DNA from 3 places in the Salinicoccus sp. Marseille-QA3875 genome. Region 2 is predicted to be linked to each of the others. Evidence: riboswitches for the same ligand, from Rfam matches in the RefSeq annotation. Region 2 holds a riboswitch; each other region holds the start of a gene.

Region 1 (3,282 bases), 720 kb from region 2:
GGGCGACCGGTGCTCTCGAAAGTGGTATGAACACGGTTGCGCATAAGATGAAAGGGAACGAAATATTACTTATTCCGGTATTGATGACATTGTTTGCAATCGGAGGTGCCATTTTCGGGCTCGCGGAGGAAACGATTCCTTATATCATGATCATCGTGCCTCTTGTCGTGTTCCTCGGATACGACTCCATGCTGGGTGCGGCTATCGTACTATGCGGTGCATCTGCAGGTTTCTCAGCCGCTTTCATGAACCCGTTCACCGTCGGGGTCGCTCAGGGCATCGCAGAACTGCCAATCTACTCCGGGTTCTTTACACGATTGATTTTCTGGGCGATTTTTGTCGCCGTTGCAATTGCATATGTAATGATTTATGCAAGGAAAATCAAGAAAGATCCGACGAAGAGCCTGATGTATCAAGAAGATAAGGAAAAAAGAGAAACTTTGGAAGAACAGGAACGGGAGCACTTGACAGGAAGACAAAAAATCGTCATCGGTGTGCTTTTAGTGACCATCGTCACACTGGCCTATGGTGTCGTCCAGCATGGCTGGTATATTACAGAGATCGCCGCGCTGTTCCTGGTCATGGGTGTCCTCATGGGTCTAATATCCGGTATGCGGGTTAATGCTATCGCTGAAAACTTTGTCAAAGGGTGTCAGCTGATCGTTCTCGGCGCTCTTGTTGTCGGTTTTGCATACGGCATACAGGCTGTGATGGCAGATGGAAATATCATTGATACGCTTCTTTATTCGATGTCAAATGCAGTGGGTGCGCTGCCGGCAGGTCTGACCGCCATCGGCATGTTCATCGTGCAGTCATTGATCAACTTCATCGTTCCGTCAGGGAGCGGACAGGCAGCACTGACGATGCCGATCATGGTGCCTCTTTCAGATCTGGTCGGTGTGGCAAGACAGACAGCAGTGCTTGCATTCCAATTTGGTGACGGTATTTCTAACATTGTTACACCGACATCAGGTTACTTCATGGCGGGGCTTGCTGCTGCAGGTATTTCATGGGTTAAGTGGATACGCTGGGTGTGGCCGCTCATATTGATCCAATACGCTCTGGCCGCTGTTTTTGTAACAGTTGCCCACTTGTTCATATTTTAATATGAAGTTTAAGTTTCAGGGAAATCAAAGTCCGGAAGCCTTCAATCATAAGACTGCCGTCCGCGGTGGTCTTTTTTTGGCGAATAAAATTTTTCAGAACGTTTAAATCTCCTTTAAGTTATCTAAATTCTCTTTCTAAACAAAATATTTAAAAAACACTTTGACAAAGCTTGCTAATCATAGTATTGTAATATGCATTAAAGAAATATTGATTCGACTTATCTAGAGAGGCAGAGGGACTGGCCCTTTGACGCCCGGCAACCATTAGGCAGATTTGCTTGAAAAGGTGCTAATTCCAGCAGGATTTTATTCCTGGAAGATAAGAGGAGGAAAAGCACTCTTCTTATATTTTAAGAAGAGTGCTTTTTTAAATCATATTCAAACTTGGAGGAATGGACATGTCAAACGAACACAATTCAACTTATGATCTGGAAACTTTATCATTGCACGGCGGTCAGGCACCGGACCCGACGACGGGGTCAAGAGCTGTACCAATCTATCAGACGACTTCATACGTATTCCACGATACGGATCATGCAGAAAGCTTATTCTCGCTGGATGAGCCGGGTAATATATACTCCCGCATCGGCAACCCGACGGTAGAGGTGTTTGAAAAGCGTATGGCACTGCTTGAGGAAGGGGTGGCGGCTGTTGCGACTTCTTCAGGGATGTCTGCGATTACACTGTCCATTCTGAATCTCGCGAGTGCAGGGGACGAAATTGTTGCCGGTGCGAATCTTTACGGCGGTACATATAATCTTTTTGCGGTCACCCTGCCCAGATACGGCATCAATGTGAAATTCGTCGACCCGACGGATCCTGAAAACTTTAAAAATGCCATTACGGATAAGACAAAAGCGGTGTTCGGTGAAACGATCGGCAATCCGGGTCTGCAGGTGCTGGATATCGAAGCGGTTGCTGCCATTTCTCACGCGGCGGATGTGCCTTTAATTGTCGATAATACTTTCGCAACACCGCATACATGTAAACCGATCAAGCTTGGTGCGGACATAGTCGTCCATTCAGCGACAAAGTGGATCGGCGGGCACGGTACATCGATCGGCGGTGTCGTTGTCGACGGCGGCCGTTTCAACTGGAATCTGGAGAAATTCCCTGAATTTACAGAGCCGGACTCGAGTTACAACGGCATCCGTTATGCATCGGACTTCGGGACGCTGGCGTTCAGCACTAAAATCCGTGTCCAGCTGCTGCGTGACTTTGGAGCGACGCTCAGCCCGACAAACGCTTTCCATCTGATACAGGGGCTGGAAACACTGCATGTACGTGTGGAAAGGCATAATGAAAATGCAGAAAAGCTGGCTCGTTTCCTATCTGATCATCCGGCGGTCGAGTGGGTGACATACCCTGGACTGAAAAGCCATCCATCACATGAAATTGCGAAAAGAACATTTAAGAACGGCTTCGGATCGATCATCACTTTCGGTATCAAGGGCGGCAAATCTGCAGGTAAAAAGCTGATAGACAATGTAGCACTCTGGTCACATGTGGCGAACGTGGGGGATGCGAAATCACTGATCATCCATCCGGCTTCAACGACACATCAGCAGCTGACAAAAGAACAACTGGAAGAAACGGGTGTATACGAAGAGCTTGTCCGCCTGTCCGTCGGTATTGAATCTGTAAGAGACATTCAAAATGACCTGAATCAAGCGCTCACGAAGGCGACAGGCATTGATACGGGTGAAGATGAAGAAATCGTCATCAATGATGAAGGCGTCATCAAATGGATATTGAATTCACCGACAGAGAAAGTGGCTGAAGACGGTCAGGAGACGACACGCCGGAAAACACTTGCGGTTGTCGGACTGAGCGGCAAAGAAGCGAGACCGAGCTACCGTCTGGCAAGGAAGATGCAGAGACTCGGCTATAAGATCATTCCGGTCAATCCAGGAGAGACGGAAATACTCGGAGAAAAAGCATATCCGGATCTGAAAAGCGTGCCTGAACAGATTGATGTCGTCCAGGTGTTCAGAAGCCCTGAAGCTGCGATCGGTATTGCAGAAGAAGCGCTTGAAGTGAAGCCGAAAGTCTTCTGGCTTCAGGAAGGTGTCATTTCGCCGAAAGCTGCAGATATCGCAAAAGACGGCGGGCTGCAGGTCGTGCATAACCGCTGCACATATAAAGAGGCACAGCGTCTGCGCGGTACAATCTCAAC
Region 2 (3,282 bases):
ATCCTGTCTTCTGATGGAATGTTGATAAAACGTCCAATGGTCGATGCAGGAGAGCGTGTCCTGCTTGGGTTTAAAGAAGCGGAGTACAAGGAAGCGCTTTTATAAGTAATAAGCTTGAGAAACTATGTGAAATATGTCATTATGTAGTTGTATAGATTAATTTGAGGAGGTTTTCTATTATGGCATTACCAAACGACTTAAAGTATTCTGAAGATCATGAATGGGTAAAAGTTGATGGAAATACAGTAACAATCGGAATTACTGATTTCGCTCAAGGTGAGCTTGGAGACATCGTTTTTGTCGAGCTTCCTGAAGAAGACGATGAAATGACTAAGGGTGAATCTTTCGGCAGCGTAGAATCAGTTAAGACTGTTTCTGAACTGTATGCTCCATTAAACGGAAAGATCGTTGAAGTGAACGAAGAGCTTGAAGACAGCCCTGAGTTAGTAAACGAATCACCATATGAAGAAGCTTGGATGGTTAAAGTTGAACTTGAAGACACATCACAATTAGATGACCTGTTAGATGCTGACGGATACAAAGCAGTTATCGAAGCATAATTTAAAAACTCTAGACATTGTCTAGAGTTTTTTTAAAATAAAATAAAACTCCAAGGGTGATGAAAATGTATCTTTCTGATAAAGTACTCATTGTTGAGGGTAAAACTGACAAACGCCGTATCGAGGAAGTGCTTGTAGAACCTGTGCAGATCATATGCACTTTTGGTACAATGGGAGTTTCAAAACTTGATGAAATTTTGGAACAGCTTGACGGCTCTGATATTTATATATTATCGGATGCCGATAAAGAAGGCCGCAAAATCCGTAAATGGTTCAAAAAACATCTCAGTGAAAGTACCCACATTTATATTGACCCTAAATTTGGAGAAGTCGGCAGATGCCCAAGAGACTACCTCGCAAACCTCCTGATGCGTCATGGTTTTTATGTCGACACGAGCTTGATTATGAAAGGTAAGTTTTATGATGAAAGAGCAGTTAGAGACACAGGATATATACAATCTTATTCATTCTGAAGAAAAATTTATTCTGTACGGTTATGCGCCGATCTGTGCAAACTGCCAGATTGCGGAACGCATGTTGAATTTGACTCAGGAAATTATAGATTTTGAATATACAGCAATTGATCTGAATTACCATGTGGATTTTATCAATGATTATAAAATAACCTCCGCACCGGCGCTGTTGATATTTGAAAACGGTGAACTGAAAGAAAGTGTCTACCGTTTTGAATCCGTCACAAATCTGATGGATATACTCAGCCGTCAGTATTGACGGAAGTCCGGACTGATGGTATTATGATTCACAATCGAATAATAACTCTTATCAAGAGTGGTGTAGGGAAGTGCCCGTTGATGCCACGGCAACCGTCTCAAAGACAAGGTGCCAAATCACTGAATCAATCGATTCAAAGATGAGAGGCTGAAGATAAAAGAAGCCTACTCATTTCATAGCAAGTGAGTAGGTTTTTAAATTTATAATAGTTTGGAAGATGATTAATGATAGATATTTTAAATGTAAATAAAAACTACAGTACGAAATCAGCTGACATCACTGCAGTGGATGATGTCAGCCTGCATATAGAAAGCGGGGAAATCTTTGGCGTCATCGGATATTCAGGTGCCGGAAAATCGACATTGATCCGTCTCTTGAACGGTCTGGAAGCCCCGTCATCCGGCGAAATCATCATCGGAGACGATACCATCAACAAATTGTCTAAAAAGGACCTCAGGCAGAAGCGGCAAAAAGTTTCGATGATCTTCCAGCATTTCAATCTGCTCTGGTCACGGACGGTCGAGGAGAACATCAGCTTTCCATTAGAGATTGCGGGAGTCGCAAAAAAGGAACGGAAAAAACGGACCGGGGAACTGATTCAACTGGTTGGTCTCACAGGACGTGAGAAAAATTACCCGAGTGAATTGTCCGGGGGTCAGAAACAGCGTGTCGGCATCGCAAGGGCACTTTCAAATGAACCGACGGTTCTGCTCTGTGATGAGGCGACAAGCGCACTCGATCCGGAAACAACGGATGAAGTGCTCGAGCTTCTGCAGAGAATCAGGAAGGAAATGAACCTGACAATAGTGCTTATCACACATGAAATGCATGTCATCAGGAAAATATGCGACAGAGCCGCTGTCATGCAGAACGGCAAGGTCGTCGAGACGGGCAGAGTGCTGCAGCTGTTCCAGAACCCGTCACACAGTGTAACTAAAAGATTCGTCAAAGATGATATCAACGATGAAGAAACAGCGCTTGCCCTCGACGAAGTGAGAGAGCTGTTCCCGGATTCCAAAATACTTAAAATCGGCTTTGTCGGCACTAAATCCAAAACACCGGTCGTCTCCAGAGTGATCAAGCAGTTCGATCTGGATATGAACATTCTGTCTGGTAACATCAAACAGACGAACAACGAATCATACGGCCACCTTTATGTTGCGATGGACATTGACGGTACGACGCTTCAAAAAGTGATCGATGAGCTTGCCAATGAGGATATTACAGTGGAGGTGGAGAAGTAATGAATGAATTTTTCCAGGCCTTCAGAGATATGTTCAGTTTTGAAAACGTCAAATGGGATGTCGTTTGGGAAGCGACAGTCGATACAATCTATATGACGGGCATCGCAACTTTCTTTACATTGATGATCGGGCTTGTTTTAGGAATCATACTCTTTCTGTCCGATAAGAGCGACAATGCGGGGAGCCAGCCGGTTTACGGCGTTACGGCTTTTCTCGTCAATCTCTTCAGGGCGATACCGTTCATCATTCTGATCATTCTGCTCATCCCGTTTACAAAAGCGATTATGGGAACCATCATGGGTGTCCAGGGTGCACTGCCGGCGCTCATTATCGGTGCATCACCGTTCTATGCACGTCTTGTTGAAATTGCACTTAAAGAAATAGATAAAGGTGTAATAGAAGCGGCCGAATCGATGGGTGCAAACACATGGACGATCATATGGAAAGTATTGATACCGGAATCACTGCCTGCACTTGTTTCAGGCATCACAGTGACGGCCATCATGCTGGTCGGCTCGACTGCAATCGCCGGCGTCATCGGCGCAGGCGGCCTCGGGAACCTTGCCTACATGGTCGGGTTTACGCGGAATCAGAGTGACGTCACTTTAGTTGCAACAATAGTAATACTGATTATTGTTTTTATCATCCAGTTCGCAGGAGACTTCCTCGCAAAAGCTGTGGATAAGAGATAATAATCATATATTATAAATAGAATACCTAGAGAGGATTGGATGTATATGAAGAAA
Region 3 (3,282 bases), 1.1 Mb from region 2:
ACCTATTGTCCAAAATAAAGAGACAAGAATTAGGATGGAAGTGACAGCCATCAAAATTCCTTGCATACCGTCCGTAATGAGCTGTGCGTAAGCCCCGCCAAGTCCTATGTAAAGAATCGTGATAACTACACCAATGATAATTCCCCAGAAATACGGGATATTTAAGACTGATTCAAAGATGGTAGCCAGTCCGACATTTTGACCGACAATATAATATATGTTGAATAAAATTAAAACAGCCACAAGCACTTGCAACGCCTTGCTGTTGTATCTTCTTCCAAGCCATTCCGGCAACGAGGAAACACCGCCGAACTTTTTGCTGTATCTCCAGAATGTCTTAGCAAATAAAAGCAAACCAATCCAGGAAACCCCAAAGCATCCCAATGTATACCACAGCACTGATGTTCCATATTGATAAGCCAGCCCCGGCACACCGATAAATAAATTGGCGCTTGCATAAGAAGCGGCAAAACTGGTTCCGACAATCACAGGATTCACTTTTCCTCGGGCCGTAGCAAAGCCGGACATCGAACTGCTATGGCGCTTTCCCTTTTTACCAATCCAAATGATATATCCAAAATATAAAACTAACAAAACAATAATTGTCCAAAATAATGGTCCTGTGACGTTAAGCATTATTAATCCTCCTCTCTTCCCTTTGATACATAAGATTTTTTCCATATCAGTAAACCGACTGCCCAGAATATGGCCAGTAATACAAAGTATAGTGCTATCATAATTAATCATTCCTCCAGATTACATGAATTCATTTGAGTGATAGATTATAAACGCTCCGGCTGATCTGTATTTAATACATCAGTATCGACATCCAGCGACTGTTTCAAATGAATGTGTATTACCAGCTTTTAGGAACCTCTATCAATAGAGCCATGCCTTGACCGCCGCCACCGCAAAGTGATGCAATTCCCTTCCCGCCGCCACGACGTCTCAGTTCTTCTGCAAGAGTTAAAGCAAGCCTGAAGCCGGTTCCGCCAAGCGGATGACCAATCGCAATCGCACCGCCATTGACGTTCACTCTTTCATAGTCAATGTCCAGTTCCCGGCAGCTTGCAATGACCACACTTGCAAAAGCTTCATTGATTTCAAATAAATCAATATCATTCACTGTCAGGTTCGTCTTTTCCAATACTGCTTTGATTGCCCTGGCAGGCTTTGTATGTAAACTCGTATCCGGCCCCGCAACTTCAGCCCAGCCCAGAATGCGTGCCAACGGTGTTTTACCAAGCGCCTCCGCCCTCTTTTCAGATGAAATGATTCCGACACTTGCACCATCTGTCATTTGAGACGCATTTCCCGCTGTAATCGTACCGTCTTCAATGAATGCCGGTTTTAAAGCTGCTAATTTTTCAATGGAAGAATTAAGTCTGATACCTTCGTCATCAGAAAAAGTTTTCCCATTCACAGTCACCGGTATGATTTCATCCTTCAGGTAACTTTTTTTCAGTGCTTCAGCTGCCCGCTCCTGGGACAACTGTGCATATACATCCTGGTCCTCTCTGTTGACCTTAAAATCTTTATTCTTCGCATCGGTTGCCACCCCCATCGATTGATCTGTCAGCGCGCACCACAAACCATCGTTACTTAATGTGTCCGTCAGCTGCAGCGATCCCATTGACTGTTCCTTACGGACCGCAGCAGTGTACGGGGCATTGGTCATCGAATCGAATCCGCCTGTAATATATAATTCCCCTTCGCCAAAGTGAATGCGGCGAACAGCGTCTGATACTGTTGCCAGCCCGGCCAAACATACATTATTTAAAGTAATTGCTGGTACAGATAGCGATACACCGGCTTCTGAAGCAACTCTCCTGGCTGGATTTTGTCCCTGGCCTGCTTGAAGTACCTGTGCCAGTAGGACCCCGTCTGACTCTTTTGCACCGGGCACTCTTTGCAACAGTTCTTTCACAGCTAAAGCCCCTATTTCGCCTGCCTCCAATTCTGATAAAAATCCCTTCCACTTGCCAAAAGGGGTTCGAACACCTTCCAGAATCACCTTGTTCATATACCTCATCCTTTCTTATGATCTGATTTTTTAAATAGAAAAACCCTCTTTCCTAAAGAAAGAGGGTTGAAATCATGAATATATCACAGTTTCCCCCTCTTATCTTCCAGACATTTCTGCCTGTTGGAAGTAGCACCATTCCCCATAAAAGGGTGGTTGCCGGGCGTCAAAGGGCCAATTCCCTCAGCCAACTCGTGATAAGAGTGATCTAATAAAATTATCTTATTGTTAGAAATTATTTGTTTATTTGATTATTCACACTATCAGAACACAGCTGAAAGGTCAACATCTTATTTTTGAACAAGTAAATTCTCCTTAGACTTTTAAATCAGTATTTCATTTCCTTCTGTCCCCTCCCAATTCAAAAAACGGGGTCTGCACAATGGCAGACCCCGTTTTTACAATAGTCATTCGCTTAAGATTACATCATGCCCGGCATTCCGCCGCCCATGCCGCCACCCATATCAGGGCTGCCGCCATTTTCATCCGGAATGTCCGCAACGACCGCTTCTGTCGTTAAGAACATTGCAGCGACAGAGCCGGCGTTCTGCAGTGCTGAACGTGTCACTTTAGTCGGGTCGACAATTCCTGCGTCAACCATGTTCACCCACTCGTCAGTTGCAGCGTTAAAGCCATAACCTTCTTCCTGGGATTTAAGTTTTTCAACAATTACAGAACCTTCCAAACCAGCATTTTCGACAATTTGACGCAACGGTGCTTCCAATGCTTTAAGCACGATGTTGATACCCGTCTGTACGTCTCCTGATTCTTCCAGTTGTGCAACTTTATTGTGCACTGCTACAAGTGCTGTACCACCACCGGATACAATACCTTCTTCAACTGCTGCACGTGTTGAGTTCAATGCGTCTTCAATACGGAGTTTACGCTCTTTCATTTCAGTTTCAGTCGCAGCACCCACTTTGATTACTGCAACACCGCCTGAAAGTTTCGCAAGTCTCTCCTGAAGTTTTTCTTTATCGAAGCTTGAAGTCGTTTCGTCTATCTGTGATCTGATCTGACCGATACGAGCTTCGATATTATTAGTTTCACCCGCACCTTCAACGATTGTTGTATCATCTTTGGATACGTTCACTCTTGAAGCATTACCGAGCATGTCGATTGTCGTATCTTTCAATTCAAGACCTAAATCTTCAGTGACAACCTGTCCGCCTGTCAATATCGCGATATCTTCAAGCATCGCTTTACGACGGTCACCGAACCCAGGTGCTTTAACAGCAATTGCCGTGAACGTACCGCGC

What was found. A riboswitch is a leader RNA that binds a small molecule or an ion and turns the genes downstream of it on or off. The one in region 2 is predicted to bind S-adenosylmethionine.
Region 1: it holds a riboswitch for S-adenosylmethionine, as region 2 does, so the genes downstream of both, ACY8DT_RS05590 (PLP-dependent aspartate aminotransferase family protein) here and ACY8DT_RS09350 (methionine ABC transporter ATP-binding protein) in region 2, are expected to answer to the same signal.
Region 3: it holds a riboswitch for S-adenosylmethionine, as region 2 does, so the genes downstream of both, ACY8DT_RS03450 (acetyl-CoA C-acyltransferase) here and ACY8DT_RS09350 (methionine ABC transporter ATP-binding protein) in region 2, are expected to answer to the same signal.

What each region holds. Positions count from the first base shown of each region.
Region 1 is NZ_CM143103.1:1,080,528-1,083,809, reverse strand. It holds gene ACY8DT_RS05595 (YfcC family protein) at 1-1,106, shown strand, start outside; SAM riboswitch class I at 1,322-1,432, shown strand; gene ACY8DT_RS05590 (PLP-dependent aspartate aminotransferase family protein) at 1,505-3,282, shown strand, end outside.
Region 2 is NZ_CM143103.1:1,800,785-1,804,066, forward strand. It holds gene ACY8DT_RS09330 (arsenate reductase family protein) at 1-105, shown strand, start outside; gene gcvH (glycine cleavage system protein GcvH) at 180-560, shown strand; gene ACY8DT_RS09340 (toprim domain-containing protein) at 626-1,033, shown strand; gene ACY8DT_RS09345 (thioredoxin family protein) at 981-1,292, shown strand; SAM riboswitch class I at 1,338-1,438, shown strand; gene ACY8DT_RS09350 (methionine ABC transporter ATP-binding protein) at 1,517-2,536, shown strand; gene ACY8DT_RS09355 (methionine ABC transporter permease) at 2,536-3,228, shown strand; gene ACY8DT_RS09360 (MetQ/NlpA family ABC transporter substrate-binding protein) at 3,274-3,282, shown strand, end outside.
Region 3 is NZ_CM143103.1:661,975-665,256, forward strand. It holds gene ACY8DT_RS03445 (sodium:solute symporter family transporter) at 1-636, opposite strand, end outside; gene ACY8DT_RS03450 (acetyl-CoA C-acyltransferase) at 857-2,023, opposite strand; SAM riboswitch class I at 2,120-2,227, opposite strand; gene groL (chaperonin GroEL) at 2,445-3,282, opposite strand, start outside.